DNA from 2 places in the Cedecea sp. Ae19-4 genome. Region 1 is predicted to be linked to the other one. Evidence: predicted binding sites of a transcription regulator. Region 1 holds the regulator's gene; the other holds the start of a gene.
The links. The regulator PurR, encoded in region 1, represses purine synthesis genes. The targets are predictions, from matches to a motif close to CANGCAAACGTTTGCNTG.
Positions count from the first base shown of each region.

Region 2: the regulator PurR is predicted to act here: its motif matches at 4,274-4,291, upstream of gcvT (glycine cleavage system aminomethyltransferase GcvT).

Region 1 is NZ_JBCHWG010000001.1:1,112,230-1,128,049, reverse strand. It holds gene AAIE02_RS05425 (Grx4 family monothiol glutaredoxin) at 1-179, opposite strand, end outside; gene AAIE02_RS05420 (C40 family peptidase) at 542-1,387, shown strand; gene sodB (superoxide dismutase [Fe]) at 1,558-2,139, shown strand; gene cydH (cytochrome bd-I oxidase subunit CydH) at 2,222-2,311, opposite strand; gene purR (HTH-type transcriptional repressor PurR) at 2,604-3,629, shown strand; gene punR (DNA-binding transcriptional activator PunR) at 3,532-4,563, opposite strand; gene punC (purine nucleoside transporter PunC) at 4,678-5,880, shown strand; gene cfa (cyclopropane fatty acyl phospholipid synthase) at 6,177-7,325, shown strand; gene AAIE02_RS05385 (glycoside hydrolase family 1 protein) at 7,552-8,943, shown strand; gene AAIE02_RS05380 (riboflavin synthase subunit alpha) at 9,003-9,647, opposite strand; gene mdtK (MdtK family multidrug efflux MATE transporter) at 9,885-11,258, shown strand; tRNA gene AAIE02_RS05370 (tRNA-Val) at 11,413-11,489, shown strand; tRNA gene AAIE02_RS05365 (tRNA-Val) at 11,507-11,583, shown strand; gene AAIE02_RS05360 (hypothetical protein) at 11,784-11,924, shown strand; gene AAIE02_RS05355 (RidA family protein) at 11,959-12,357, opposite strand; gene AAIE02_RS05350 (alpha/beta hydrolase) at 12,422-13,354, opposite strand; gene AAIE02_RS05345 (LysR family transcriptional regulator) at 13,427-14,350, shown strand; gene AAIE02_RS05340 (FAD-dependent oxidoreductase) at 14,387-15,487, opposite strand; tRNA gene AAIE02_RS05335 (tRNA-Val) at 15,703-15,779, shown strand.
Region 2 is NZ_JBCHWG010000003.1:441,541-457,360, forward strand. It holds gene gcvP (aminomethyl-transferring glycine dehydrogenase) at 1-2,612, opposite strand, end outside; gene gcvH (glycine cleavage system protein GcvH) at 2,668-3,057, opposite strand; gene gcvT (glycine cleavage system aminomethyltransferase GcvT) at 3,087-4,184, opposite strand; gene ubiI (FAD-dependent 2-octaprenylphenol hydroxylase) at 4,677-5,876, opposite strand; gene ubiH (2-octaprenyl-6-methoxyphenyl hydroxylase) at 5,889-7,067, opposite strand; gene pepP (Xaa-Pro aminopeptidase) at 7,064-8,380, opposite strand; gene AAIE02_RS20020 (YecA/YgfB family protein) at 8,404-8,982, opposite strand; gene zapA (cell division protein ZapA) at 9,151-9,480, shown strand; RNA gene ssrS (6S RNA) at 9,522-9,705, shown strand; gene AAIE02_RS20035 (5-formyltetrahydrofolate cyclo-ligase) at 9,726-10,322, shown strand; gene serA (phosphoglycerate dehydrogenase) at 10,360-11,598, opposite strand; gene rpiA (ribose-5-phosphate isomerase RpiA) at 11,902-12,561, opposite strand; gene argP (DNA-binding transcriptional regulator ArgP) at 12,750-13,649, shown strand; gene AAIE02_RS20055 (oxidative stress defense protein) at 13,703-14,440, opposite strand; gene argO (arginine exporter ArgO) at 14,551-15,186, opposite strand; gene AAIE02_RS20065 (small-conductance mechanosensitive channel MscS) at 15,329-15,820, opposite strand, start outside.

The DNA of each region.
Region 1 (15,820 bases):
TCAGCACGAATGTCCGGGTTCTGCAGAATATCCACATAGGCGAAACGCTCACCGCAGGCGGACAGCGCCTGAACGGCCTGAGCGGAGAAGCCGCAGCTCGGCAGCTTCGGGGAACCTTTCATATAGAGAAGAATCGGGTTCTCAGCGATCTGGCGTTGAATTTTTTCAATAGTGCTCATTGTCTTGCTTCCTCAAACCTTGATACGGCAATAGCCTGCCATTGTAGCCAGTTGCGCCCCGGGCAGAAAACACCATTTTTATCAGGGTTTCTCTTTCCCCCGCCTGGCGCGCAAACATACCTTAAGAATAACACTTTTACGGCGCGCGAAAATGAGCAATTTGCTTCATTCAAGATCAATTAAACAGCGGATAACACCCTGGAATGGCTAATTTTTTAGCTATAGCTTACACTTTTGACCGTTAAATAGTATTTGCCTATTAACATTATCGGCTTTTATGCATTAGAATCGTCGGGTTTCGCAAAAATCATACGCAGGCATGATGGTTAGCATCGTGTCTTCATTTATCAGGGGATTGACGAGTGGCGCGGATAAATAAAATCTCTATCACGCTATGTGCTCTGCTATTTGCTTTGCCCTATACACCTTTGGCGCAGGCGTCCGAGCACGCCCGCCATCCTGTTGCACAAAAAGGCCATCCGGCCAAGACAACAACCAGTAAAAGCAACAAGGGCAAAGAAAAAGCAAAACCGAAGGTCAGCACAGCCTCCACAAAGAAGTCCGGTAAAAAAACAACCTCACCGGCGAAAGCCAAAGTGGCAAAACACACCACCTCAGGCAAAAGCAGCACCCTCGCTAAAACTAGCAGCAAAAAAACCTCGCAGAAATTAGCCCTACAGCCAGCCTCAGCCACCGTTGCCTACACTGAAAGATGCACTCATCGTAAAGGGCATAAAAAGCAGTGCGTTAAGGTGAAGTCGGAAAAAAATCTGACCATCGCGCAGGCGCATAAAGTGCGCGTGCAGAAAGCGCAAAAAACGGCCATGAACAAGCTGATGGGGCAAATTGGAAAACCGTATCGCTGGGGAGGTACTTCCCCACGCACAGGTTTCGACTGCAGCGGGCTGATTTATTACGCTTATAAAGATCTGGTGAATATCCGTATTCCACGCACCGCCAATGAAATGTATCACCTGCGCGATGCCTCCTCCGTTGACCGCGGCGAACTGGAAAGCGGTGACCTGGTGTTCTTCCGTACCCAGGGCCGTGGCACCGCCGATCACGTTGGCGTCTACGTTGGCAACGGGAAGTTTATTCAGTCCCCGCGCAGCGGCCGCGATATTCAGATCACCTCCCTGAGCGAAGATTACTGGCAGCGCCATTACGTGGGCGCCCGCCGGGTCATGACGCCAAAAACTATTCGTTAATCTTATCGCGCCCTTTCGGGCTAATCAGACTGATTAAAATATTAACAGCCCGGCACGGGCTGTTTTATTTTGTTGTTTCATTGCGCTTTTTTGCACTCTCGTAATTTGCTAACCTTATAACCACACAAAATGTAGTTATATTGTGAAGCAAAATAACAAGGAGTGAAGCCATGTCGTTCGAACTACCCGCCCTGCCCTATGCCAAAGATGCGCTGGCACCGCATATCTCAGCCGAAACACTCGAATACCATTACGGCAAACATCACCAGACCTACGTCACTAACCTGAATAATCTGATCAAAGGCAGCCCGTTTGAAGGTAAAACGCTGGAAGAGATCGTGACAGGATCTGACGGCGGGATCTTCAATAACGCGGCCCAGGTCTGGAACCATACGTTCTACTGGCACTGCCTGGCGCCGAATGCCGGCGGGGAGCCGACCGGTGACGTGCTGGCAGCCATCAACCACGCTTTTGGCAGCGTGGAAGCCTTTAAAAAGCAGTTCACCGAAGCGGCCATCAAAAACTTCGGCTCCGGCTGGACATGGCTGGTGAAAAATAGCGACGGCAGCCTGGCTATCGTCTCGACCTCTAACGCAGGTACCCCATTAACAACCGGAGCAAAACCGCTGCTGACCGTGGACGTATGGGAACATGCTTACTACATCGATTACCGCAACGCGCGCCCGGTTTATCTCGACCACTTCTGGGCGCTGGTCAACTGGGAATTTATTGCGCAAAACCTGGCGGGCTGATTTTTAGCGGTTAACCACGAAGGAGGGAAGCAACGCTTTTCTTCTATATACGAGAAGGGCCGCGAAAGCGGCCCTTTGTAAATCAGTGCAGGACGGCGGTTAGCGCCCCGGCAACAATCAGACTCAGTACGATAACCGTAGTCACCACGGAAAACTTCAGATCGGTACTCATCGTAAGCTCCTTTTATTTCCCTACAAAGTGTATGTGGGGTGATTTTCCCACAATTAGCGATAAAAATCCTGCTGGATTTGCACAGATATCGGTTTTCCCTCTTCCACTTTGCCCCGGGATAAGCCAAAATCCTTCGCTAATTTACCGCGTATCGCCCGGCAACGCCCTCCTCCCGCTGTATGTCGCATCCCCGACAGGCCTGCAACCAACGTGTTGCCCCAGGAGTTAGCGAAGGCAAACGTTTAACACATGAGTTATCAGGAGTTTACGATATGGTCTGGAGTGACATCTAATGGCAACGATTAAGGACGTAGCGAAGCGCGCAAACGTTTCCACTACCACTGTGTCACATGTCATTAACAAGACCCGTTTTGTGGCGGAAGAGACACGCAACGCCGTCTGGGCAGCCATCAAAGAGCTGCACTATTCGCCTAGCGCCGTGGCTCGCAGCCTGAAGGTCAACCACACCAAATCCATCGGCCTGCTTGCCACCTCAAGCGAAGCCCCTTATTTTGCGGAAATTATTGAATCCGTTGAGAACAGCTGTTTCGCCAAGGGCTACACCCTGATTCTGGGTAACGCGCACAACAACTTTGAAAAGCAGCGCGCTTACCTGTCCATGATGGCGCAAAAACGCGTGGATGGGCTGCTGGTCATGTGTTCCGAATACCCTGAGACGCTGCTTTCAACCCTGGAAGAGTACCGCCATATTCCGATGGTGGTGATGGACTGGGGCGAAGCTCGTGCGGACTTTACCGATTCCGTGGTCGATAACGCCTTCCACGGCGGCTACCTTGCGGGCCGCTACCTGATTGAACGTGGCCATCGCGATATCGGTGCTATTCCGGGTCAGCTGGAGCGAAATACCGGCGGCGGCCGCCATGCAGGGTTCCTGAAGGCGCTTGAAGAAGCCAATATCAAAGTGCCGGATAACTGGGTGGTTCAGGGTGATTTCGAACCAGAGTCTGGTTATCGCGCCATGCAGCAACTGCTTAACCAGCCGCATCGCCCTACCGCCGTTTTCTGCGGCGGCGATATTATGGCGATGGGTGCAATTTGCGCCGCAGACGAAATGGGGCTGCGCGTGCCGCAGGACATTTCTATCATCGGCTACGACAACGTGCGCAACGCCCGCTATTTCTCTCCAGCGCTGACCACAATCCACCAGCCGAAAGAGCGTTTGGGCGAAACAGCGTTTAACATGCTGCTCGACCGCATCATTAATAAGCGCGAAGAGTCGCAGACGATTGAAGTCCATCCTCGTCTGATTGAACGCCGCTCGGTTGCCGACGGCCCGTTCCGCGATTACCGCCGCTAAGCCTCTTCGGGGCCGGGAATGTGTTACCCGGCTCCTGCAGCCACTCCTGATTCATCGTCTCACTGTCACCCAAATAGTCCAGCAGCCAGCTCAAAGCGGGCGAAGCATCATCCTGCCGCCAGGTTAAGCAGCAGGCCGCGTCCGGGAATGGATTCTCCAGCATCAGCTCTTTCCAGTCGCCCCTGACGAGCCACGGCTGGGCAATGTGCGTCGGCACCATACCAATGCATAATCCCGCCGTCAGGCAATCCGCCCCCGACGCCCAGTCCGGCACCACCACGCGGCGTTGGTTGTCCAGCAGCCAGGTAATGCGCTTGGGTAACGAACGGGATGTGTCTTCCAGCACAAGGGATGGCCAGGGACGAATGTCATCATCCAGAATGATACCTTCCCGTTGCGCAAGCGGATGGTCAGCGGAAACCACGCAGCGCCAGCTTAGCGCCCCCATGTCCCGAAAAGCGTAACGCCCCCCGACCGGGATAGCCTGCGTGGCGCCAATCGCCGCCTCAACTCGCCCGTCGGCAAGCGCATCCCACACGCCGTTGAACACTTCCTGGGAAACCCTTAACTCGATATCCGGGAAATGACGATAAAAATCCAGCACCAGCTGGCGAGTACGCTCAGGTTTAACGATATTGTCTACCGCAATGGACAGGTGCCCACGCCAGCCGTTGGCTATCTGCTGGCACTGCTGGCGCGTTGCCATCATTTTTTTGATAACAGACCGACCTTCTTTGAGAAAAAACGCCCCGGCGGCGGTCAGTTCAACGTCCCGATGACGCCGTTCAAACAGCGGCACGGCCAGCCACTCTTCAAGCTGACGCACCGTGTAGCTGATGGCAGAAGGCACGCGATGCAGCTCCAGGGCTGCACCGCTAAAGCTGCCGTTTCGCGCCACGGCATCAACCACTTCCAGCGAATATTCAGACCACATATTTCTGCCTGCAAAAAATTTGAATGCAATTTGCAAATATTAGCGTTTCACAAGCGGTTTTGCACTCCGTAGACTCCTGCCCCGTTAACCTGCTATCAAAATCAAGAGTGAAATATGCAACCATCAAAGGGATTTCTTATCTGGCTTGCGGGGCTGAGCGTGCTGGGTTTCCTGGCCACCGACATGTACCTGCCCGCCTTTGCCGCCATTCAACAAGATCTGGGTACCACCGCCTCCGCCGTGAGTGCCAGCCTGAGCCTGTTCCTCGCCGGCTTTGCTTTTGCCCAGCTAATCTGGGGCCCGCTTTCCGACCGCTTCGGGCGTAAACCTGTGCTGTTGATTGGCCTGGCCATGTTTGCCGCCGGCTGTATCGGAATGCTTTGGGTGCAGGATGCCACCACGCTGCTGGTGCTGCGCTTTGTTCAGGCCGTGGGCGTTTGCTCAGCCGCCGTTAGCTGGCAGGCCCTGGTGACTGATTATTATCCCGCCAACCGCGCTGGCCGCATTTTTGCCACCATCATGCCGCTGGTCGGGCTTTCTCCGGCGCTGGCCCCGCTGCTCGGCAGTTGGCTGCTGAACCATTTTGAATGGCAGGCTATTTTTGCCGTGCTGTTCGCCGTCGCTTTGCTGCTGATGATCCCCACGCTGCGCCTCAAGCCCCGGACTCAGCACCACGGGCAAACCGAAGACAATAAAGTCAGCTTCTTCTCTTTATTACGTTCCCGCGTTTACGGTGGCAACGTGCTGATTTACGCCGCCTGTTCCGCCAGCTTTTTCGCCTGGCTTACCGGCTCGCCATTTATTCTGAATGAGATGGGCTACAGCCCCGCGGCGATTGGCCTGAGCTACATGCCGCAGACTGTCGCTTTCCTGGTTGGTGGCTATGGCTGCCGCAGCGCGCTGCAAAAGTGGAGTGGCAAACAGCTACTTCCGTGGCTGCTGGCGCTGTATACCCTGAGCGTGGTCGCCACCTGGGGCGTGGCGGTGAGCGGCCATGCTGATCTGACGCTGCTGCTTATTCCGTTCTGCGTGATGGCCGCGGCGAACGGCGCCATCTACCCTATCGTGGTGTCCTCGGCCCTGCTGCCTTTCCCGCAGGCAACCGGGAAAGCCGCAGCCCTGCAAAACACCCTGCAGCTTGGGCTTTGCTTCCTGGCAAGCTTAATGGTTTCCTGGCTGGTCACTACGCCGCTGCTGACCACCACCAGCGTGATGCTGGCGACAGTCCTGCTTGCTGGTCTGGGCTATGCCCTGCAACTCGCGTCCCAACGCGAAGCACCCAACAAGGGCCACATCGAGCTGTCCCGCGCACAGTAACCTGCATGATAATGTGAATGTTGTGTGATTAGCTTGCTAACAATATTCCATTGAACCCTCAATTAAACGGGCTTATAGTAATTGCGGTTCTACGATAAGCCTTATCAATTTTATTTTGCGGAAGCCGGAGCGCTTCCGTTTTTCCATGGATGGCCTTTCAGTAAGGGAGAATCCCCCCTTTCTCTGTTCTACGTCGGATATCAGGCACGCGGAATTTTCCGTGAGAGTTCTCACAAGCCGGGAATAGCGTCTACGCTGTTTTAAGGTTCTGATCACAACAAGGTGATGGAGAAGCTATGAGTTCATCGTGTATAGAAGAAGTGAGCGTACGAGATAACGAATGGTATCGTATCGCAAATGAAATGCTGAGCCGGGCAGGTATCACCCTCAACGGCCCAAACCCCTTTGATATTCAGGTCAAAAACCCGAACTTTTTTAAACGCGTTCTGCAGGAAGGTTCTCTCGGCCTTGGCGAAAGCTATATGGACGGCTGGTGGGAATGTGAACGGCTGGATATCTTTTTCACTAAAGTCCTGCGTGCCGGGCTGGAAAACCAACTCCCCCACCATTTCAAAGATACCCTGCGCATTGCGGCGGCAAGACTGGTTAACCTGCAGTCTAAAAAGCGCGCATGGATAGTCGGGAAAGAGCATTACGATCTTGGCAACGATCTGTTCAGCCGGATGCTGGACAAGCACATGCAATACTCCTGCGGTTACTGGAAAGACGCGACAAATCTCAGCGACGCTCAGGATGCCAAGCTCAAAATGATCTGCGAAAAGCTGCAGCTGAAACCCGGTATGAAGCTGCTGGATATCGGCTGCGGCTGGGGCGGTCTGGCCGAGTTTGCAGCACGCAACTATGGCGTATCCGTCTTTGGTGTGACTATCTCAGCAGAACAGCAAAAAATGGCGCAGGCGCGTTGCAAAGGCCTGGATGTCACCATCCTTTTACAGGACTACCGCGACCTGAACGAACAATTTGACCGCATTGTTTCCGTCGGCATGTTTGAGCACGTCGGGCCTAAAAATTATGCCACCTACTTTGACGTTGCCGACCGCAACCTCAAGCCGGACGGCATTTTCCTGCTACACACAATAGGTTCTAAAAAGACCGACAATAATGTCGATCCGTGGATCAATAAGTACATTTTCCCTAATGGCTGCCTGCCGTCGGTGCGGCAGATTGCCGAGGCCAGCGAACCGCATTTTGTGATGGAAGACTGGCACAACTTCGGCGCCGACTATGACAAAACGCTGATGGCCTGGCACGAGCGTTTTCTGGCAACCTGGTCAGAAATCGAAGGCAACTATTCTGAGCGCTTTAAAAGGATGTTTAGCTACTACCTGAATGCCTGCGCCGGCGCTTTCCGGGCGCGCGACATTCAGCTCTGGCAGGTTGTTTTCAGCCGGGGCATTGAGCACGGCCTGCGCGTACCCCGTTAAAACAGACCCGGTGAATGCCGGGTTTTCTTCTTTGCAATTGTCTCTCTTTGCGCACCAATGTGATTAACCTCACAGGTTTAGCCCTGCCTGCGCTTAGCGGCTTGATCTGCTTAACAGATATCATTTCCTGGGATGGAAACCGGTTTCATCAATCACAGACAATCTGGGCATTAGCCGTATCAATGATTGCCTGTCGGAGATGGCAGGTCAGACCGTGAGGACAACGATGAAATACGCATTTCCTGAGCATTTCTGGTGGGGCAGCGCAGCCTCCGGCCCACAAACCGAGGGCGAAGCGCTGAACTTTGGCAAATCTGAAACCATCTGGGACCGATGGTTCGCCGAGCAGCCTAACCGTTTCCACCACGGCGTCGGGCCGCAAAACACCTCAACTTTTTATCAGCGCTGGAAGCAAGACATCGCCCTGCTGAAAAAGCTCAATCACAATACTTTCCGCACCTCCATTTCCTGGGCTCGTCTGATTCCCGAGGGCACGGGTGAAGTCAACCCGCTGGCGGTTGAGTTCTATAACCAGGTGATTGACGAACTGTTGGCTCAGGGCATTAAGCCATTTATCAACCTGTACCACTTTGATATGCCCATGGTGATGCAGGAAAAAGGCGGCTGGGAAAGCCGTGAAGTGGTTGACGCCTACGCCGCCTACGCCAATACCTGTTTCGAGCTTTTCGGCGATCGCGTGAAGCACTGGTTTACCTTCAACGAGCCGGTTGTTCCGGTTGAATGCGGCTACCTCTATGACTACCACTACCCTAACGTGGTGGATTTCAACCGCGCGGTGACCGTCGCTTACCACACCATGCTTGCCCACGCTAAAGCGGTCAAGGCTTACCATGCCCGCAGCGATGACGGCCAGATTGGCATCATTCTCAACCTGACACCATCTTACCCTCGTTCGCAAAACCCGGCTGACGTAAAGGCCGCCAACCTGGCCGACCTGATGTTTAACCGCAGTTTCCTCGACCCGGCACTGCGCGGTGAATATCCTGCTGAGCTGGTCGCGTTCCTGAAAGAGCACGATAAACTTCCTGCCTGTCAGCCTGAGGACAAAGCCCTGCTCGCTGCGGGCGTCGTAGACTTACTGGGGATTAACTACTACCAGCCGCGCCGCATTAAGTGTCGCGACACGCTGGTTAACCCGGAAAGTCCGTTTATGCCGGAGTGGTTCTTTGAGTCCTACGAAATGCCGGGTCGCAAAATGAACCCTTATCGTGGCTGGGAAATCTACGAGCGCGGGATCTACGATATTCTCACCAATCTGCGTGAAAATTACGGCAACCCGGCCTGCTATATTTCAGAAAACGGCATGGGCGTCGAAAACGAACAGCGCTTTATCGACAACGGCCAAATCAACGATGATTACCGGATTGATTTCGTTCGTGACCACCTGAAGTGGCTGCATAAGGGCATCAGCGAGGGCAGCAACTGCCTTGGTTACCACATGTGGACATTTATCGATAACTGGTCATGGTGCAACGCCTACAAAAACCGCTATGGCTTTGTGTCGCTGGATCTTAATACCCAGCAGCGCACGATTAAGAAAAGCGGCGAGTGGTTTATGAAAACTGCAGTCGAAAACGGGTTTAACGAAGAAGATTAATCCTGGTTAAGAACGAGAAACGGGGCCAACTGGCCCCGTTTTTTATGGCTGAAGAATGTTTATTCGCTAGCGGGAATCGCCGCTGCTATTGCCGCTTCACGGCTAGCCAGCACGCGTTCAACGGTGTCGACAATTGCCTGGGTCTGCGGGTCAATTTCAATGTTCACGCGCTGCCCCAGTTTTTTAGCACCAAGCGTAGTGCGCTCCAGTGTTTCAGGGATCAGATGCACGCAAAAACGCGTGGCGGTCACCTCGCCCACCGTCAGGCTGATCCCGTCGATGCCCACATAACCTTTATAAAGGATATATTTCATCAGGGTCTTATCCTGAATCTTAAACCAGATTTGGCGGTTATTTTCTGAGGTCAGGATTTTTGAAATTTCGGCCGTGGTCATAATATGACCCGACATTAAATGTCCGCCGATTTCGTCATTAAATTTGGCAGCACGCTCAACGTTCACGCTGTCGCCCACGCTTAGCTCACCGAGGTTGGTGATGCGCAACGTCTCTTTCATCAAATCAAAGCTAACGTGATTGCCGTTGATTTCGGTTACCGTCAGGCAGCAGCCGTTATGCGCCACCGAAGCCCCGGTTTCGAGGTCTGGCAGCATTTCAGTCGGCATATCAATAACGTGGGTGCGGAAATTCGGTTTCTCATCGATGGAAATCAGGGTCGCCGTGCCCTGCACAATACCTGTAAACATCTAAAAACTCCTGGCAATTCGCAGACGGTAACGCTACCGCCATTAACAGACATTTTCGCACTTTAGCAGTTGGAAAATCAGCTTGCCAGTGCGGGGCGTGCGCTGGCTCTATTTTTGACTGGCGTATAAATAAACTCCCGCTACAATAGACTGGTTATTTCCCCAGTTCATCTTCTTGCTGCCTGTTTTGGCGGCTTTTTTAGTCTCTCATACATATAAAAATAATCAGGTGTAATCATGCAGAAGTACCTCACCGAAGCTCGCCAGCTCCTTGCCCTGGCGATACCTGTCATCATCGCGCAGGTCGCTCAAACTGCAATGGGATTCGTCGATACCGTGATGGCCGGCGGCTACAGCGCTACCGACATGGCCGCCGTGGCGATCGGCACCTCCATCTGGCTGCCCGCTATTCTGTTCGGCCACGGGCTGCTATTGGCCTTAACGCCAACCGTTGCGCAACTCAACGGTTCGGCGCGACGTGACCGCATTGCGCACCAGGTTCGCCAGGGGTTCTGGCTGGCTGGCATGGTTTCCGTGCTGGTGATGGTGGTGTTGTGGAACGCGGGCCATATCATTCACGCTATGCACAATATCGATCCTGAACTGGCGGATAAAGCCGTTCGCTATCTCCGAGCACTGCTGTGGGGGGCGCCAGGTTACCTGTTCTTCCAGGTAGGACGTAACCAGTGCGAAGGCCTGGCCAAAACCAAGCCAGGTATGGTGATGGGCTTTATCGGCCTGCTGGTCAATATTCCGGTCAACTACGTCTTCATTTATGGCCATTTCGGCATGCCCGAACTGGGCGGCGTGGGCTGCGGCGTGGCAACGGCGGCGGTATACTGGGTGATGTTCTTCAGCATGCTGTCTTACATCAAAAAAGCGCGTTCGATGCGCGACATCAAAAACCCGGAAGGTTTCAGCAAGCCGGACTGGGCGGTGGTCAAGCGCCTGAGCCAGCTCGGACTGCCGATTGCCCTGGCGTTGTTCTTTGAAGTTACGCTGTTTGCCGTTGTCGCCCTGCTGGTTTCCCCGCTGGGTATCACCGACGTTGCCGGGCACCAGATTGCCCTCAACTTCAGCTCGCTGATGTTTGTGCTGCCGCTCTCTTTAGGGGCCGCGGTGACTATTCGCGTCGGTTTCCGTCTTGGGCAGGGCTCAACCCTGGATGCACAAATCGCCGCCCGCACCGGGGTTGGCGTGGCCATTTGCCTGGCGATGTGCACCGCGTTGTTTACCGTTATTTTCCGGGAGCACATTGCTCTGCTGTACAACGACAATCCGGCAGTTGTCGCGCTGGCGGCGCATCTGATGCTGCTGGCAGCCATTTACCAGATATCCGACTCAATCCAGGTGATTGGCAGCGGCGTTCTGCGTGGCTACAAAGATACCCGCTCGATCTTCTTTATTACGTTCATCGCGTACTGGGTGCTGGGGCTGCCAGCCGGCTATATTCTGGGGCTAACCGACTGGGTCGTCGAACCGATGGGCCCGGCCGGGTTCTGGATCGGCTTTATTATCGGCCTGACTTCCGCCGCGGTCATGATGATGTTGCGTATGCGTTGGCTGCAGCGTCAGCCTTCCGTCACAATCCTGCAGCGCGCCGCTCGTTAATTAAACAACGGTAGCCGCATCCGCGGCTACTTTCTCTCCATTCTGCGCAGATGCTCGGCAATCGTGTGAAATCTGGAATAAAATTGCGAGTTTTCCCTTGCAAGCCCCGAGGTGTATCGCTAATATTCGTCCCCGCTGTCGCCAAGACAACAATGCGTTCATAGCTCAGTTGGTTAGAGCACCACCTTGACATGGTGGGGGTCGTTGGTTCGAGTCCAATTGAACGCACCATTTTCAAATATATCAGTGCGTCCGTAGCTCAGTTGGTTAGAGCACCACCTTGACATGGTGGGGGTCGGTGGTTCGAGTCCACTCGGACGCACCATATTTGCTAAAGCAGTTCCCTTCTTTAACCCGCTTTTCTTCAAGCTGATAAATTCCAAATTTCATTTTTACACGCAAGCCCGTAGCGCATGAAAACGTCATTTTTAGCGTTTTGAGCGTCCGCCGGTGTTTGGGGATGCGAAAACCCGAAAGGTTGCATATCATAAAGCGAGTCATTCACTAAACCACGACAGGTAACTTATGGAAATCGATCTCAATAATCTGGTGTTTTCCGGGTTAGATGAAGCCGAAGCGCGCAACGCCGAGCGCCAGGAAGACGCAGACAAAAAAGCTCAGGCCGTTGTGGCCGATGACGACTGCGGCGACGCCTGCAAAATCTGATAAAAAACCGGCTTACTCAGCCGGTTTTTTTATGTTACGCCGTTCTTCTCACGGCAATACATTTCACTTCCACCAGCAGCCCCGGGCGAGCCAGTTCAGACACGCCGACGCAGGTCCAGGCACAGTGTCCCCGCGGAAACAGTTCGTCTTTCACCTCCCGAAAAACAGCCATGTGTTCTTCCATGTCTACGTGGTAAGTAGTCATTTCCACAACGTCTTCAAAGTTGCAGCCCGCGGCCTGAAGGACCAGACGCAGGTTTTCCCAGCAGGCCATAAACTGCACCCTTGGGTCAGCTATCACCTGCAAATCAGGCGTGCGCCCAACCTGCCCGGCACAATAAACCGTGTTACCTACCACCACCGCAGGTGCATATCCCGCCCGTTCAGCAAGTACTTGCATGGAAGGCGGCATAATAATTTCTCTGTCTGACACGACTGTCTCTCCCCATTATTTAAAGGCGCGCAATTCACGCGCCTGCAGATGAATCATTTTTATCTCACCCGATGTTGACCGGGTTTAGCGCATCTTCGAAGAATCTTATCGCGTTTCGTAGCGCCTGGTCCGCCTCCGGCAATATCCCGGCAAACAAATGCCAGACGTGAAACATTTCCGGCCAAACTTCTAGAGTGGTACGAACCCGGCTCTCACTCATGTGGGATGCAAGGCGAATGGCGTCGCTCAGCATCACCTCGTTTTCACCAACCTGTATCAGCGTGGGAGAAAGGCCTTGTACATCGGCAAAAACCGGAGAAGCATCCGGATGTGTGGGCAGCTCTCCGGCAAGGAAACTTCGGGCCAGTTGGTTCAGGAAAGCTACGCTGCATAAAGGGTCCAGCCCATCCCGCACCGTTGCAGATACGCCGCTATGCGTTAAGTTAGCCCACGGTGAAATAGCTACTGCGGCGGCGGGTAATGCCAGGCCAGCATCGCGCGCTTTACGCATCAGCGTGACAACCATCGCCCCACCGGCAGAATCCCCTGAAATTATCAGCGAGCGCGGGTTTGTACCCTGCTCAAGCAAGGCTCGGTAGGCCTGAAAGACATCATCGATTGGCGTCGGGAAAGGAAACTCAGGCGCCTGACGATAATCTACCGCATATACTTTAGCCTTCAAGGCGCGAGCATAACGCCCGGTTAATCCCCGATAAGCTTCGACCCCACCGTGAACATAGCCTCCGCCATGAATATAAATCATCACCCGACCCTCAGTGACTTCCTCAGGCGTGACCAACATCGCACCAATACCGCCCAGGCTGGCATCGGCAAAGGTTACGCCCTCCACGGGAGGGAACAACTCATCCAGCTGCTTCACATAGTCAGCCCGAACTGCTTTCCAGTCAGCATCAGACTGGCCATATACCTTCTTCACAACCGGCCCGGCGGCTTTTATCCAGCCCATAAGGGCTGCCTGTGCGTTATCAGGAAGCATTTATTTCTCCATTGTCTACTGTGATTAAACAAAAAAGATTATGCTTAATGATTTGACGAAAGAGGTTCGCCAATGTCACTCCGCACAGGCACTAAAAGCCATTCAGACCTCGATCTCGGTAGCCTGCGAGTTTTCGTGGCTATCGTGGAAAGCGGGAGCTTTGTCGCCGGAGGAAAGGCGCTGGGCTTAACCCGTTCCGCCGCAGGAAAAGCGATTGCACGCCTTGAAGCACAGCTGGAAACGCGGCTATTTCATCGTACGACGCGAAGCGTCGCCCTGACCCGCGATGGCTACGGTTTTTATGAACGCTGCGCACAGATTTTGCAGGATATTGAAGAAGCAGAGGCGAGTGTCCGGCAGAATTTTTCCAGCCCCGGCGGAGTGCTTCGGCTCAGCGTCCCGGAAACGTGGGGCAAAGTAGTGCTTCTGCCTTTTCTGAAGCACTTCATGGCGGCCTACCCGAGACTGGATATTGAAGTCAATTTCACCGACCGCGTGGTGGACCTCGTCGCGGAGGGGTTCGATCTCAGCCTCCGACTGGGTGATTTACCGAAAGATTCGCAGCTTATTGCACGAACCGTGCAGCGCATTCGCCCTCATCTGTTTGCTTCCCCAGACTACCTGGCCAGTTCAGGTATACCAGGTTCGCCAGAAGATCTTCGCCTTCACCAGCGGCTGATTTACGGCCTGAGCCCTCAAACGACAAACTGGACGCTGTTCACGGCCAGCAATGAGAGCGTGTTGGTTGAAGGGCACAGCAGGATCCGCTTCGACAGCGGAGAGGCTATTTGCGCCGCCGCTGTTGCAGGCTTAGGCATCGCTTTCCTGCCAGCTTTTCTCGTTGCCCGGGATGTCGCAGAGGGCACACTGGTGCCCGTACTGCCTGAATTAGACGGCACGCCACTGAGCGTGAACGTGGTGTACCCTAATCGGAAACATCTGGCAGCCAAAGTGAGGTTGTTTATCGACAGCCTGGTGAAGCATATGGACCATTAACAACATCCCGATGAAATGATTTGGGAATGACAGGCCCTAATCCTGCGATCCTAACCCGGTGAATAACCCCAGCAGTTCCCGCGGCGCATCAGCCGCAAACCCCATGGCAAAATTCGCGGCAGACTCCTGCTGAAAACGAACGGTTCGTGCAGCCATTGCCTCCTGATATACCTTAAAAGCACCCTCCATGCTGGAAGGCTGGGAAATGATGGCATAGGCGAGATCGACGGCATCCGCCATCGCCAGATTCACGCCCTCCCCGGCAAAAGGTGACATAACATGCGCGGCATCACCAATCAGGGTCACATTTCCCGCTGCCTTCCAGAACTCCGCGGTAGGTAACACATAGATTGGCCTGGCAACCATCGGCCCCTCACTTTGCATCAACATCTCGCGGTAGCATTCGCCCCAGTCACGGAAGTGTTCAGCCAATTCATCACGAGTAAAGGTTCTGCGCGATTGCGCTTCCGGTACGGGTATGGCGGCATAGGCTGAAACCTCGTCTCCAGGTTCACAGTGAGCCATGATGCCCCGGCCTTCACTCAAAGCAAACAGCGACCCCTTGCCCACCAGCGCTTTCACCGCAGGATATTGCTGACTTACGTTCGGGTAACGCAGCTCAACAAAGGTTATTCCGGAATAAAGCGGTTGCTGTCCCGTTAACAAAGGCCTGACTTTCGACCACGCACCATCGGCGCCTATCAGGGCATCACAAACATGCGTACTGCTGTTCTCTAGCCGGAGAAGAAAGCCTGTGCCCTGTCGTTCGACGGACCTTACCCGGCTGTTCCAACGAATGATCCCCTTGGGCAACGCCTCTATCACTAGTTTGCGCAACGCGCCGCGGTCGACTTCCGGGCGGGAGCCATCACCTTCATCCTGATACAAGATATGGCCGTTTTTATCACGCATCAGAGTTGCATCCGCCCCCTCCAACACCAGAGCCATTGCGGCTTCATACAATCCCGCCGCTCGAAGTGCAGGTTTACCCGTGCCTTCGTTCAGATTGAGCATGCCACCCTGATGGCGTGAATCGAGAGAAGCATCAGCCTCGAGAATACAGACCGCAATACCCTGGCGGTGCAACATGTACGCCAGCAGCGGCCCCGCTACACCAGCGCCAATAATGGTTATCATAAAAATGCCTCTGACTGTCGGAGAAGAAACGGTTTTATCAGCAGCCAGATTGAAACGCCAGCCAGAACAAGCATAAAAAGCTCAAACATTCACCGGACGGTTTCTACGGGGCTTGTCAACATCCCGATTGCCCGTCATAATGTTGTCACTTCTCACCAAAGAAGATAAAACAATAATCAATTCAGTCGGTTATCGTTTTATAAATCGTATTAAATGCGTTCATAGCTCAGTTGGTTAGAGCACCACCTTGACATGGTGGGGGTCGTTGGTTCGAGTCCAATTGAACGCACCATTTCTTTTTATTTTCATCATCTCTGAAAACGCTCAAACATC
Region 2 (15,820 bases), on a different contig from region 1:
AAGCGGTCCAGCTCCACTTTGCTTTCGGATTCGGTTGGCTCAACCATCAGCGTGCCCGCTACCGGGAACGACATGGTTGGCGCGTGGAAGCCGAAGTCGATCAGGCGCTTGGCGATATCCAGCTCGCTGATGCCGGTTTCTTCTTTCAGCGGACGAATATCCAGAATACATTCGTGAGCCACACGGCCATTCGCGCCGGTGTACAGCACCGGATACGCGGATTTCAGGCGGGTCGCGATGTAGTTGGCGTTCAAAATCGCTACGGAGCTGGCTTTCTTCAGGCCGTCCGCGCCCATCATGCGGATGTACATCCAGCTGATTGGCAGAATAGAGGCGCTGCCAAACGGGGCGGCGGAAACCGCGCCTTGCTGGGTCAGCATCTCTTCAATCTGCACCACGCTGTGGCCCGGTACAAACGGAGCCAGATGCGCTTTCACGCCGATTGGGCCCATGCCCGGGCCGCCGCCGCCGTGCGGAATGCAGAAGGTTTTGTGCAGGTTGAGGTGTGAAACGTCCGCGCCGATATACCCCGGCGTGGTGATCCCCACCTGGGCGTTCATATTAGCGCCGTCCAGGTAAACCTGGCCCCCAAACTGATGCACGATCTGGCACACTTCGCGGATCGTTTCTTCGTACACGCCGTGAGTGGACGGGTAAGTCACCATGATGCAGGAGAGCGCTTCGCCCGCCTGTTCAGCTTTAACACGCAGATCCTGCAGATCGATGTTGCCTTGTTTATCACAGGCCACGACGATCACTTCCATACCCGCCATTTGCGCCGAAGCCGGGTTGGTACCGTGCGCAGAGCTTGGGATCAGGCAGATGTTGCGGCTGCCTTCGTTGCGGCTTTCGTGGTAGCGGCGGATAGCCAGCAAGCCAGCGTATTCGCCCTGGGCGCCGGAGTTCGGCTGCATGCACAGCGCGTCGTAGCCGGTCAGTTTCACCAGCCAGTCGGACAGCTGGGCGATCATCTGGTGGTAGCCTTCGGCCTGGTTTGCCGGGCAGAACGGGTGCAGCTCGGCAAATTCCGGCCAGGTGATCGGGATCATTTCGGCCGCGGCGTTCAGCTTCATGGTGCAGGAGCCGAGCGGGATCATCGCCTGGTTGAGCGCCAGATCTTTACGCTCCAGAGAGTGCATGTAGCGCATCATCTCGGTTTCGCTGTGGTAGCGATTAAAGACCGGGTGGGTCAGGATCTCGTCATCACGCAGCATCGGAGCCGGAATGGACTGGCTGTCGTTGGCAACGTCACGATCCAGCTTGTCGATACCCAGGCCGTGAGCATCGCCCAGCAGCACGTCGAACAGAGCAACAACATCTTCACGGGTGGTGGCTTCATCAAGAGTGATGCCTACCGCGTTCAGGATGTCGCTACGCAGGTTAATTTCACGCGCTTCGGCACGCGCCAGCACGGCGGCTTTATCAGCCACTTCAACACAAAGGGTGTCGAACCAGTGTTTGTGGCGCAGAACCAGCCCTTTCTGCTGCAGGCCAGCGGCCAGAATGTCGGTCAGGCGGTGGATTCGGCCTGCAATGCGTTTCAGGCCAGCCGGGCCGTGGAAGGCCGCATACAGGCTGGCAATGTTCGCCAACAGCACCTGGGAAGTACAGATGTTGGAGTTCGCCTTCTCGCGGCGGATGTGCTGCTCGCGGGTTTGCATCGCCATGCGCAGCGCGGTGCGGCCAGCGGCATCGCGGGAAACGCCGATAATACGGCCTGGCATGGAACGTTTAAATTCATCGCGAGCGCCGAAGAACGCCGCGTGCGGGCCGCCGTAGCCCATTGGGACACCGAAGCGCTGGGCAGAGCCGAAGACAATGTCCGCGCCCTGTTTGCCCGGCGCGGTCAGCATCACCAGCGTCATGAAATCTGCGGCTACGCTGACCACAACTTTGCGCTGTTTCAGCTCGGCAATCAGAGCCGTGTAATCATGCACTTCGCCGGTGGTGCCCACCTGCTGAAGCAGCACGCCGAACACATCCTGATGGTCCAGCACTTTCGCCGCATCATCGACAATGACGTCAAAACCGAAGGTTTCCGCGCGGGTACGCACCACGTCCAGCGTTTGTGGATGAACGTCAGAGGCCACGAAGAAACGGTTAGCGTTTTTCAGCTTGCTGACGCGCTTAGCCATCGCCATGGCTTCGGCTGCCGCGGTAGCTTCATCAAGCAGAGAAGCGGAAGCGATATCCATGCCGGTCAGGTCAAGCGTGACCTGCTGGAAGTTCAGCAGCGCTTCAAGACGCCCCTGGGAAACTTCAGGCTGGTAAGGCGTGTAGGCGGTGTACCAGCCTGGGTTTTCCAGCATGTTACGCAGAATCACCGGCGGCGTTTGTACCGCGGTGTAACCCATGCCAATGTAAGTTTTGAAGCGTTTATTGCGGCTGGCAATGCCTTTTAACTCTGCCAGGGCCGCAAACTCGGTCGCCGCGGCGCCAATCTGAGGCGGCTCAGCAAGCTGAATATCCTGCGGGACAATGCTGGCGATCAGGTCGGGGAGCGTCTTCGCGCCGACGGTCTCCAGCATCTCTTGCTGCTGCTGCGCGTCCGGGCCAATGTGACGATCGATAAACGCTTCGTGATTCTCTAACTGACGTAAAGACTGGGTCATGAGCGGTGATTCCTGAAATGGTTTCCCCTCCCCACCAGGGAGAGGGGTTTAAAAATTACTCGTCTTCTAACAGTGCTTCATAGGCAGAAGCATCCAGCAGCGCGGCAACCTGTGCTTCGTCGCTGGCTTTAATTTTGAAGATCCAGCCTTCGCCGTAAGGTTCGCTGTTGACCAGCTCCGGGCTGTCGCTCAGCGCGTCGTTGACCGCAACGATTTCACCGCTGATTGGGGCGTAGATGTCAGAAGCCGCTTTCACGGATTCAGCAACGGCACAATCATCACCGGCAGAAACGGTGGCGCCCACTTCAGGCAGGTCAACAAATACCATGTCGCCCAGCAGTTCCTGTGCGTGTTCGGTGATGCCTACGGTGTAGCTGCCATCAGCTTCTTTACGCAGCCATTCGTGCTCTTTGCTGTATTTCAGTTCGTTCGGCACATTGCTCATTGTTTTCTCCTGATACCTGATTTCAAAATTTAAAGCGCGACCGGCTTACCGGCGCGAACAAAAATAGGTTTGGTGACTTTGACCGGCATTTCGCGGTTGCGGATCTGCACGATCGCCGTTTCACCGATGCCCGCCGGGACGCGAGCCAGCGCAATGCTGTAGCCGAGCGTTGGCGAGAAGGTGCCGCTGGTGATTGCCCCTTCGTGCGTATTGCCCTGCGCGTCGGTAAACCGTACCGGCAGCTCATTACGTAATACGCCTTTTTCGGTCATGATCAAGCCAACCAGCTCTTCGGTACCGTTCGCGCGCTGTGCTTCCAGCGCTTCACGGCCAATAAAATCACGATCTTCAGGCTGCCACGCGATGGTCCAGCCCATGTTCGCGGCTAGTGGAGAAACGCCTTCGTCCATGTCCTGGCCGTAAAGGTTCATGCCAGCTTCAAGACGCAGCGTGTCGCGAGCGCCCAGGCCGCAAGGCTTAACGCCCGCTTCAACCAGCTGCGCCCAGAATCCCGCGGCCTTGTCGTTCGGCATCGCAATTTCATAGCCCGCTTCGCCGGTGTAGCCGGTGGTGGCAATAAACAAATCACCGGACTGCACGCCAAAGAACGGTTTCATGCCTTCAACGGCTTTACGCTGCGCTTCGCTAAACAGCGTGGCGGCTTTGGCCTTCGCATTCGGCCCCTGAACGGCAATCAGCGCCAGGTCGTCACGCACGGTGACGGACACGCCAAACGGTTCAGCGTGCTGGTTGATCCAGGCAAGGTCTTTTTCACGAGTAGCGGAGTTAACAACGAGGCGGAAATTGTCTTCGGTGAGGAAATAGATAATCAGGTCGTCAATCACGCCGCCGGAAGCATTGAGCATGGCAGTGTAAAGCGCTTTGCCCGGCTGGGTGAGTTTGGCGACGTCGTTGGCGACTAAGTAACGCAGAAACTCGCGGGTACGGCTGCCGTGCAGATCGACGATGGTCATGTGCGACACGTCGAACATACCGGCGTCGGTGCGTACGGCGTGGTGCTCATCAATTTGCGAGCCGTAGTGCAGCGGCATCATCCAGCCGTGGAAATCAACCATGCGGGCACCGCAGAGCGTGTGCTGTTCAAATAAGGGGGTCTGTTGAGTCATCTTTTCCTCTTTAACCATCTGGTGGCAAGGCGGATTTGGCTTTGCCAACCGTCAGACGAAACCCGGCATCGCCACCGTTCCCCGATAGCGACGCAAACGTTACCTTTGACCTGAACTTACCACCGAACGGGGGCGTAAACCATAAGCGAAAAACGGTCATTGCATTAGCTTATGACCAAAATGAGAGAGGAAGTGTGCAGAGTAATTGACTGTAAAAATGCGATTCACTCCACATTAACAGCAGGTATTTAGTGTCGAATTTAGCACTGGCTAACATTTACGACCATTTCAGAAACAAATTGACTACATCGCATAATTTGTAAGATTAGAAAATGTAATCCGAGATTTGTCCTGAGATTAGAATATTTCAAACGAGGGAGCAGATACCCTTCCCGGTCATCGGGAAGGGAAATGTGACGGGGTTATCACTATAGATTCCATCAGGTGGGTGAGTACTGCTCACCCCCGTGTAGATCGAAGTATGACGAGTATTTATTGCAGCCAGGATGGCAGATCTTGCAACCCCATCGCCTGGCGAACCAACTGAGGTTTAACTCCCGGCAGCGTATCGGCAAGCTTCAGGCCAATATCTCTGAGGAGTTTTTTCGCCGGGTTGCTGCCGGCGAACAAATCGCGGAAGCCTTGCATACTGGCCAGCATCACCGCCGCGCTGTGCTTGCGGCTGCGCTCATAGCGACGCAGGTAGAGATGCTGCCCAAAATCTTTGCCTTCGCGATGCAGGCGGCGAATTTCCGCAATCAATTCCGCGGCATCCATAAAACCGAGGTTGACGCCCTGCCCGGCCAGCGGGTGAATGGTATGGGCGGCATCGCCCACCAGCGCCAGACGATGGCCGGCAAAGATGCGGGCGTAGCGGCCCGTCAACGGGAAGGTGCGGCGCTCGCTTTCAACAGAACACAGGCCGAGACGCATGTTAAACGCAACGGAAAGCGCCTGGTTAAACGCTTCATCGTCGGCCTGCTGCATACGAGCCGCTTCTTCCGGCGACAGCGACCAGACAATAGAGCAAAGATGTGGGTCAGAAAGCGGCAGAAATGCCAGAATGCCTTCGCCGTGGAACACCTGACGTGCGACGGCCTGATGCGGCTCGGCGGTACGAATCGTCGCTACCAGCGCATGATGGTTATAGTCCCAGAACGTCAGCGGGATATCGGCTTTGTCCCGCAGCCAGGAGTTGGCGCCATCTGCGCCCACCACCAACCTTGCAGTTAGCATTGTGCCGTCTTTCAGGGTCAGGAACGCGTCGTTTTCACCCCAGGCGACCTGGTGAATGTCCACGGGTGCCATCAGGCTGATGTCGCTGCATTGCTCCGCACGTTGCCACAGCGCCTGGTGGATCACCGAGTTTTCGATGATGTGCCCCAGGTGGCTAAAACCGAAGCTCTTATCATCAAAGGCGATTTGCCCGAAGCTGTCTCGCTCCCAGACTTCCATCCCGTGATAGCTGCTGGCTCGCTCGCTGATTTTTGGCCACGCGCCCAAATGCGTCAGCAGCTTTTCGCTCGCCGCATTGATAGCCGAAACGCGCAGTTCCGGGGCAGCGTCAGGCCCGAGCGGCTGGGGAAGATGACTTTCAATGACCGCAACGCGCAGGCCGCTGCCCTGAAGTCCGCAGGCCACCGCCAGCCCCACCATGCCGCCGCCGACAATCGCCACATCTACGCTTTGCAAATTGACTCTCCTTTAACGCGCCACCCAACCCAGGGTGCGCTGAGCCAGCACGTCTCGTGCCGGAGTAAAATGTTCCATCGCCATCAGGCCAAGGTTACGGCCCGCCACCAGCGGTGCCCAGCGGTTAGCAAACAGCTTAACCAGCCCGTCAGTGACGCCAATGGTTGCCGCTTTATCTGCGGCACGGCGCTGCTGATAAGCAGCCAGAACCGGGAAGCTGCCGACATCCGTGCCTGCAGCGTGCGCCTCTGCCAACCCTTCAGCCAGCGACATAACGTCGCGCAGGCCAAGGTTGAACCCCTGCCCGGCTATCGGATGCAGCGTTTGCGCGGCATTGCCTACCAGCGCCAGGCGATGGGATACGGTCTGAGAAGCCTGTTGTAACGCCAGAGGATAATGATGACGAATGCCTGCATGGGTAATTCGCCCCAGCCGCCAGCCAAAGGCACGCTGAAGCTGCTGACAAAACGCTGCTTCGCTCCAGCTTTCAACCTCGTCACGGGCATCCAGCGCATGGCACCAGACCAGCGAGCAGCGCCCGTCGGACATCGGCAGCATGGCGATTGGCCCGAATTCGGTAAAGCGCTCAAATGCCCGGCCATGATGGGGTTCAGAAGTAGTGACGTTGGCAATCACGGCGATCTGCTGGTAGCTCTGCGGCTGCCAGGTGATGCCGCACTGTGCCGCCAGCTTAGAACGGGTGCCATCCGCGGCAACCAAAACGTTGCCCTGCAGCTCAACGCCGTTATCCAGCACAACCTGCACGCTATGCTCATGCCGGGTAAACGACGAAACGCGCTGCGGGCAGTGCAGCGTTACGCCAGGCGCTTTACGCAGCAGGCTAAAAAGACGCAGCCCGACGTCGTGCAGCTCCACAACCTGCCCAAGCGCATCAATCTGGTAATCCTCAGCTTCAAGGGTGACGAAGCCGGCGTGGCCTTTGTCGCTGACGTGCACGGTTTTAATTGCCGTGGCGCAGTCGACGAGCGCAGACCATACGCCAATGCGGGCCAACTGCTGCCGGGTGCCCTGGGCGAGCGCGATGGCTCTGGCATCAAACCCCGGATGAGCGGCTGAGTCCGGGGCAATCGCCTCGATGAGGTGCACCGGCAATTTCCCCTGGGTGAGGGTCGATATGGCTAATGCCAGCGTCGCCCCCGCCATCCCACCGCCAACAATGATGACGCTCATGGCTGACGCGCCGCTGCCATCAGCGCTTCGATATCGTCTGCCGACTTCACCACGCTGGCGGTCAAGTTCTCGTTGCCGTCTTTGGTGATCACAATGTCGTCTTCAATGCGGATGCCAATGCCACGATACTGCGCGGGCACGTCCGCATCCGGAGCAATATAAAGCCCAGGTTCGACGGTGATGACCATACCCGGCTCCAGCACGCGTGACCTGTCCTGCCCGTAAGCGCCCACGTCGTGCACGTCCAGCCCCAGCCAGTGGCTCAGGCCATGCATAAAGAACGCGCGGTGGGCGTTATTGGCGATCAGATGATCGATATCGCCTTTCAGAATACCGAGCTTCACCAGCCCCTTAACCATGATGCGCACCACTTCCGTCGTCACTTCCTGCATGGACGTGCCCGGCCGGTAGAGTTTTAGCGAGGTTTCGAGCGATTCCAGCACGATGTCGTAAATTTCACGCTGCGCCGGGCTGAATTTGCCGTTAACAGGGAAAGTGCGCGTGATGTCTCCGGCGTAGCTTTGGTATTCACATCCGGCGTCTATCAGCACCAGATCTCCGTCGCGCAGTTCACTTTCGTTTTCGGTGTAGTGCAGAATGCAACCGTTCTCACCGCCACCCACAATAGTGGTGTACGAAGGATAACGCGCGCCGTGGCGAGTAAACTCGTGGTGAATTTCACCCTCGAGCTGATATTCAAACATTCCCGGGCGGCAGGCCTGCATGGCACGAGTATGCGCCAGCGCGGAAATCTCGCCGGCACGACGCATAACGGCAATCTCTTCTTCGGATTTGAAGAGGCGTAGTTCGTGTACCGTCGGACGCCAGTCGGTCAGGGTTGCGGGCGCAGCGAGATTTTGACGCGAACCACGACGCAACTTATCCAGCGCGGCAAAAACGATGTTATCCGCATATTCGTACTCGCCCTGAGCGTGGTAAACCGCATCCAGACCGTTTAGCAGGAGATGTAATTGCTCACCGATTTCGCTGAAGGACAGCGCGCGATCCACCCCTAACTTCTGCGGGGCAGCGTCCTGGCCAAGCCTGCGGCCAAACCAAATTTCTGCACTTTTATCCCGCACGCGGTTGAACAGCACGCTGTGATTATGCGACTCATCGCTTTTAATGAGCACCAGCACGGCTTCCGGCTCGTTAAAGCCGGTGAAGTACCAAAAATCGCTGCTCTGCCGATAAGGGTATTCGCTGTCGGCATTGCGGGTCGCTTCCGGAGCCGCGAAAATTAACGCAGCGCTGCCGGGCACCATTTTCGCCAGTAGCGCCTGGCGGCGGCGAAGAAATTCCTGCTGGGTCATCACATCTCCTGATTTTTTGATCGTTAGTGGAGCGTAGGTTTGCGTACCTCTGGCGCGGTCGGTGCCGCGTGAGTAAAGGTGTCGTGGCACAGCAGCGCGGCAACACGCACATATTCAATGATCTCTTCGAGCGACATCTCCAGCTCTTCCTGGTCTTCGTCCTCGTCGTAACCCAGCTGGGCAATATTACGCAGATCGTCAATGGCTTCGCCGGTTTCACCGGTGACTTTGTCGAGCTTGCTCTGCATGACGCCAAGGCCCAGCAGGAAGTGGTTTACCCAGCCGGAAAGCGCATCGGCGCGATCGAAAACGGAGACATCATCTCCGTCCGGCAGATAAAGCTGGAACAGGAAGCCTTCGTCTTCCAGCGCATCGCCAATGGCGCCGTGCATCTGACGCAGCGGATCAGCTAGGTTCTGGCTAAAGGCCAGGCCTTCGTTGGTCAGGTCATGTAACAGCGTTTGCCAGCTGGTGTCTTTGTTACCACCGCACAGCATGCCGCTGATCAAGCCGTGCATTTCTGCAGGCGTCAGACCCACGCCCTGTTGGTTCAAAAGTTGGCCGACTAAGTCGTAGTCCGGCATTGCGTTCTGTATTGACATGCGCATTCGTCATCGTTGGCAGGAATAGTGTGTGTTATGCTACCACCAGGACCCCCGCAGATACCAGAAAAGGGCTTGTATCTTGATATCGGGATAGCTATAGTGGCGCCCCTTCCGCTACCGGGGCCGGTAGCGTAAAGGCAGGCGAGTAAACAGCAGGAAGGTGGCATGTCTGCACAACCAGTCGATATTCAAATTTTCGGTCGTTCATTGCGCGTGAATTGTCCGCCTGAACAACAGGATGCGCTGAATCAGGCTGCGGAAGAGCTGAATCAGCGGTTGCAAGATTTAAAAGTTCGCACTAGAGTCACAAATACCGAGCAGCTGGTGTTCATCGCAGCACTTAACATTTGCTACGAACTGGCTCAGGAAAAGTCGAAAACCCGTGACTACGCCGCCAATATGGAAGAGCGTATTCGGATGCTACAGCAGACCATCGAACAAGCATTGCTTGAGCAAGGTCGCATTGCAGACCGACAGGGTCCAAAGTTTGAATAACACTTCGCAGTTGACTGTGGTAGAGTAACTTCGAAGACAAAATTTCTCTGAGATGTTTGCAAGCGGGCCAGTCCCCTGAGCCGATATTTCATACCACAAGAGTGTGGCGCTCCGCGGTTGGTGAGCATGCTCGGTCCGTCCGAGAAGCCTTAAAACCATGACGACACACTCACCTTGAACCAAGGGTTCAAGGGTTACAGCCTGCGGCGGCATCTCGGAGATTCCCTCTTTACTACCCGGCCATCATGACGCATATCCCGTTAACCTCAACGCTTCGTCAGGACATTCGCCAAACGATTCGGCAGCGACGCCGGTCGCTCACTCCCCCAGAACAACAAACCTTTGCCCTACAGGCTGCTGAACGCATGCTGGCGTTTGAGCCGGTCATTCGTGCTCAGACCGTAGCGTTGTTTCTCTCGTTCGACGGGGAACTGAATACCACTCCGCTGATTCAGGCTTTATGGCGGGCAGGCAAAAACGTTTATCTCCCGGTGCTTCATCCTTTTAGCCCCGGCAACCTGCTGTTTTTACGCTACACGCCGCAAAGTCACCTGGTCACCAATCGCCTGAAAATTCTTGAGCCTAAGCTGGATATTCGCGACGTGCTGCCGCTGAATAAGCTGGATGTACTGGTCACGCCGCTGGTTGCCTTCGATGAAACAGGCCAGCGTCTGGGGATGGGCGGCGGGTTTTACGACAGAACGCTGCAGCACTGGCAGCAGCACGGTTTCTACCCGGTTGGCCTGGCGCATGATTGCCAGCAGGTGGAGACGTTGCCGGTAGAACAGTGGGATATTCCTTTGCCTGCCGTGGTGACGCCATCGCGCCTTTGGCAGTGGTGATGCCCCTTCCCCCTTCGGGGAAGAGGCCATGGTCAGATCAGTACAGCAGACGGGCGCGGATGGTGCCCGGAATCGCTTTCATTGACTTCAGCGCTTTCTCAGCCACATCTTCCGGCGCATCAATATCAATTACTACGTAACCCATGTGCGGCGTGGTCTGCAGGAACTGAGCGGCAATGTTGATACCCTGCTCAGCAAAGATCTGGTTAAGCGCGGTCAGAATGCCAGGGCGGTTCTCATGAATGTGCAGCAGGCGGCTGCTGGTGCCCCCGTGCAGCGGCAGAGAAACTTCCGGGAAGTTAACCGCAGACAACGTAGAGCCGTTATCCGAGTATTTCGCCAGTTTGCCCGCCACTTCCAGGCCGATGTTTTCCTGCGCTTCCTGAGTTGAACCGCCGATGTGCGGGGTCAGGATCACGTTGTCAAACTCGCACAGCGGAGAGTTAAACGGATCGCTGTTGGTGGCCGGTTCGGTCGGGAAGACGTCGATAGCCGCACCAGACAGATGCTTACTCGAAAGCGCACCGCACAGAGCAGGAATATCTACCACCGTACCGCGAGAGGCGTTGATCAGCAGCGAGCCCGGCTTCATCAAGGCCAGCTCGTTCGCGCCAATCATGTTTTTGGTGGAGGCGTTTTCCGGCACGTGCAGACTAACCACATCGCTCATATTCAGCAGGTCGGAGAGATGCTGAACCTGAGTCGCGTTGCCCAGCGGCAGCTTGTTTTCGATATCGTAGAAGTAGACGTGCATCCCCAGGGATTCAGCCAAAATCCCCAGCTGCGTACCGATGTGGCCGTAGCCAATGATGCCCAGCTTTTTACCACGGGCCTCAAAAGAGCCTACCGCCAGCTTGTTCCACACGCCACGGTGCGCTTTGGCGTTAGCTTCAGGAATGCCGCGCAGCAACAGCAGCAATTCACCAATCACCAGTTCAGCAACGGAACGGGTGTTCGAGAACGGGGCGTTGAACACCGGAATACCGCGCTTCGCCGCCGCATCCAGATCAACCTGGTTGGTGCCGATGCAGAAGCAGCCTACAGCCACCAGTTTTTCAGCCGCGGCAAAGATCTCTTCGGTCAAATGGGTGCGGGAACGCAGGCCAATGAAGTGAGCATCACGGATCGACTCTTTGAGCGCTTCGGAATCCAGCGCGCCTTTATGGAATTCAATGTTGGTGTATCCCGCTGCACGGAGGCTGTCTACCGCCTTCTGGTGCACGCCTTCCACAAGCAGGAATTTAATTCTGTCTTTATCCAGTGATACTTTTGCCATTTCCCGACCCTATTTTCAGTGCTGTTGTATTCGTTTTTAGGCGGTGATGCGCCATCGCCTATAAGTTACCCTTCTGTCAAAATATCAAAATCTACGTTTGGGGCAATATGAACGATTGCGTCGCCGTATCGTCAGGCGGGAATAAGGCGGCGAGAGTCAGAATAAAATGCTGAGCGGGAGAGTGAACCAGGCATGAATCACAGAACTGTTACCGAAATGTGATATATGTCACCAAAAATGCGGTTAAAATAATTTGTCATTTTTTATACGGTTTTTTGGGGCGCAGAACGCGCCCCGGTCAGATCATTTCACGATGGTTTTTACGCCGTCAGCGGTACCGATCAGCGCCACATCCGCGCCACGGTTCGCAAACAGGCCCACGGTAACAACGCCAGGCATACCGTTGATGATGTTTTCCAGCTTCATCGGTTCCATGATGCTCAAACCATGCACATCCAGAATGATGTTACCGTTGTCCGTGACCACGCCTTGACGGTACTCCGGGCGACCACCCAGTTTTACCAGTTCACGCGCGACGGCGCTGCGCGCCATAGGAATCACTTCCACCGGCAGCGGGAAGTTACCGAGAATATCAACCTGCTTGGAGGCGTCCGCGATGCAAACAAACTTGTCGGCAACGGAGGCGATGATTTTCTCGCGAGTCAGCGCTGCGCCACCGCCTTTAATCATCTGCATCTGGTGGTTGATCTCATCGGCACCGTCGACGTAGACGCCTAATGAATCCACCTCGTTGAGATCGAACACGGGGATCCCAAGACTTTTCAGTTTCGCGGTAGAAGCGTCGGAGCTGGAAACAGCACCTTCAATCTGGTGTTTGATGGTGCCCAAAGCATCAATAAAATGCGCGGCGGTTGAGCCCGTGCCCACGCCCACAATGGTGCCCGGCTGCACATACTGGAGTGCTGCCCATCCGACTGCTTTTTTCAGTTCATCCTGCGTCATAATTTTATGCCTGTGATGTGGAAACTGACGCGCATTATAGAGCATGCGGCGGAAAAATGTCCCCGGCTTTGCCGCACTGCAAACCCCATCACGTTCAAACACAATGTCAGCTTGCTGATTTGGTCTGAATCAGCGGCAAATTTATGTCATAGTGGCTGCACGACGAAATCAGGAGCAGATGAACAACAATGAAACGCCCGGACTACAGAACGCTGCAGGCGCTGGATGCGGTAATTCGTGAACGAGGATTTGAGCGTGCGGCGCAGAAGCTGTGCATTACTCAGTCGGCGGTGTCACAACGTATTAAGCAACTGGAAACGATGTTCGGCCAGCCATTGTTGGTGCGTACCGTGCCGCCCCGCCCCACCGAGCAGGGCCAAAAACTGCTGGCACTTTTACGTCAGGTGGAACTGCTGGAAGAAGAGTGGCTGGGCGATGAGCAAACCGGCTCCACGCCGCTGCTGCTTTCGCTGGCAGTTAACGCCGACAGTCTGGCCACCTGGCTGCTACCGGCCCTTGCGCCGGTTCTGGCCGACTCCCCCATTCGCCTGAATCTTCAGGTGGAAGATGAAACCCGTACTCAGGAACGCCTGCGTCGCGGGGAAGTGGTTGGGGCGGTTTCCATCCAACCTCAGCCGCTGCCGAGCTGCCTGGTGGATCGCCTGGGCGCGCTGGACTATCTGTTTGTGGGGTCGAAAGATTTTGCCGAGCGTTATTTCCCGAATGGCGTCACGCGGTCGGCGCTGCTAAAAGCCCCTGCCGTAGCCTTTGATCATCTCGACGATATGCATCAGGCATTTTTACAGCAGAACTTTGATCTGTCCCCAGGCAGCGTGCCGTGCCACATCGTTAACTCTTCGGAGGCCTTTGTGCAGCTGGCTCGCCAGGGCACAACGTGCTGTATGATCCCGCACCTACAAATTGAGCGCGAGTTAAATAGCGGGGAATTAATTGACCTGACACCGGGTCTGCTGCAGCGCCGCATGCTCTACTGGCACCGCTTTGCACCGGAAAGCCGCATGATGCGCAACGTGACGGATGCGTTGCTGGAGTACGGGCACAAGGTCTTGAGGCAGGATACGGAATAACGCTTTGATTAACCCTCGCCGGCTGCGGCGAGGGTTAAGGTGAAGATCACACCTTACTGAGCAGGTGCCGCAGGGGTTTGTGCGCCCTGCAGTTCAAACACCACATCGACCTGATCGTCAAACTGAATAGTCTGCTGATCGTAGGTATCCTGAGCGGAAGCCGGTGCAGCCGCGTCCGCTTTCATCATGCGAACCATCGGCGCGGGCTGGTAGTTAGATACGTGGTAACGCACGCTGTAGACCGGGCCCAGTTTGCTGTTAAAGCCTTCGGCCAGCAGCTTCGCCTGGCGGGTTGCATCGTTAATCGCTTCTTTACGTGCTTTGTCTTTGTACTCTTCTGGATGCGCAACGCCCAGCGACACGGAACGGATTTCGTTCAGACCGGACTTCAGCGCGCCATCCAGCAGCTCGTTCATTTTATCCAGCTGACGCAGCGTGACTTCCACCTGGCGTACCGCACGGTACCCCTTCAACTGAGTTTTACCGTCTTTCAGGTAGTCATACTCTGGCTGTGTGCGCAGGTTAGCGGCATTGATGTCCTTCTTCTCTACGCCATTTTTCTGCAGGAAGGTCAGGTATTGCGCCACGCGATCGTCGGCCTGTTTTTTGGCAGAAGCGGCGTCCTTAGCGGACACGTTGACTTCGATAGCGAGCGTGGCGATATCAGGAACGGCATCGACGCTGGCTGTCCCGGAGGTGACCACGTGAGGGCCGTTTGGCAACTCACCCGCCTGTACAGAAACAGAACCTAATCCCATTAACGCGGCTAATGCTAAAATTTTAAACTTCACTGTAACTCCTCCGTGCTACGTTCCACTGTGATTACGCCGATCAACAAACTCCCGACGTCTGCCAGCAAGCTTAGCCTGTAATGGTAACTTGTCTATCAGATTATGGCGAATTAGCCCACGAGTGCCGCGATGTGCTGCACGCCATCCCGGGCCAGCTGAGCGGCAATAAACCACATCACAATCCCAACCACCCCGTTGATAATGCGCTGCGCTTTTGCGGTACGAAGACGAGGGGCCAGCCAGGCGGCAAGAATAGCCAGGCCGTAAAACCAGAGAATAGAGGCGCTAATGGTTCCCAGCGCGAACCAGCGTTTTGCTTCGTCCGCAAGCTGGCCCCCCAGGCTACCAAGTACCACAAAGGTGTCCAGATAGACGTGCGGGTTGAGCCAGGTCACCGCCAGCATGGTGACCACGATTTTCCAGCGCCCCTGCTTCAACACTTCGGCAGAAGCCAGCTCCAGGTTGCTGCTCATCGCCGTGCGCAGCGCACCCCAGCCATACCACAGCAGAAATGCCACGCCGCCCCAGGTGACCAGCGCCAGCAGCCAGGGAGACTGCATCAGAATGGCGCTGCCGCCAAAAATCCCGCCGCAAATCAGAATGATGTCGCTCAACGCGCACAGGGAAGCAATCATCAGATGGTACTGGCGACGAATGCCCTGATTCATCACGAAGGCATTTTGCGGCCCCAGAGGCAGAATTAGCGCGGCTCCCAATGCAATGCCCTGAAAATAATAAGATAACACGCGACACACCCTTTAACTGTTCATCATTGAGCGTGAGTGTAATGCGCAAAAATTATTAGAGGAAATTGATATTTTTAATCGCTTATAAGCATGGCTAATAATTGCAGGTGAAAATAAGGCCAGCGAAAGCTGGCCCCGGAGGTTATGCGTTATCAGAGTCTTTCATCTGGCGAACGTGAACGTCCATTTGCGGATAAGGAATACCGATGCCGTTGGCATCAAGCGCTTTCTTGATGCGCTCCAGCACGTCCCAATAAACGTTTTGCAGGTCACCGCTTTTGCTCCATGCCCGCACCACAAAGTTGACGGATGAAGGGCCAAGCTCGTTCAGGCGCACGGTGATATCGCGATCCTTCAGCACGCGCTCGTCGCTGGTGATGATGTCAGTCAGGATCTGCTTAACTTGATCGATGTCGGCATCGTAGGCCACGCCGATGATGAACTCGTTGCGGCGGGCAGGTTCCCGGGAGAAGTTAATGATATTCCCGGCGATGATTTTGCCGTTCGGCACAACCACGATTTTGCCATCCACGGTACGCAGCGTGGTGGAGAAGATTTGCACGTTCAGCACGGTGCCCGCAATGCCGCCGAGATCGACATACTCCCCGGTACGGAACGGGCGGAAGGTAACGAG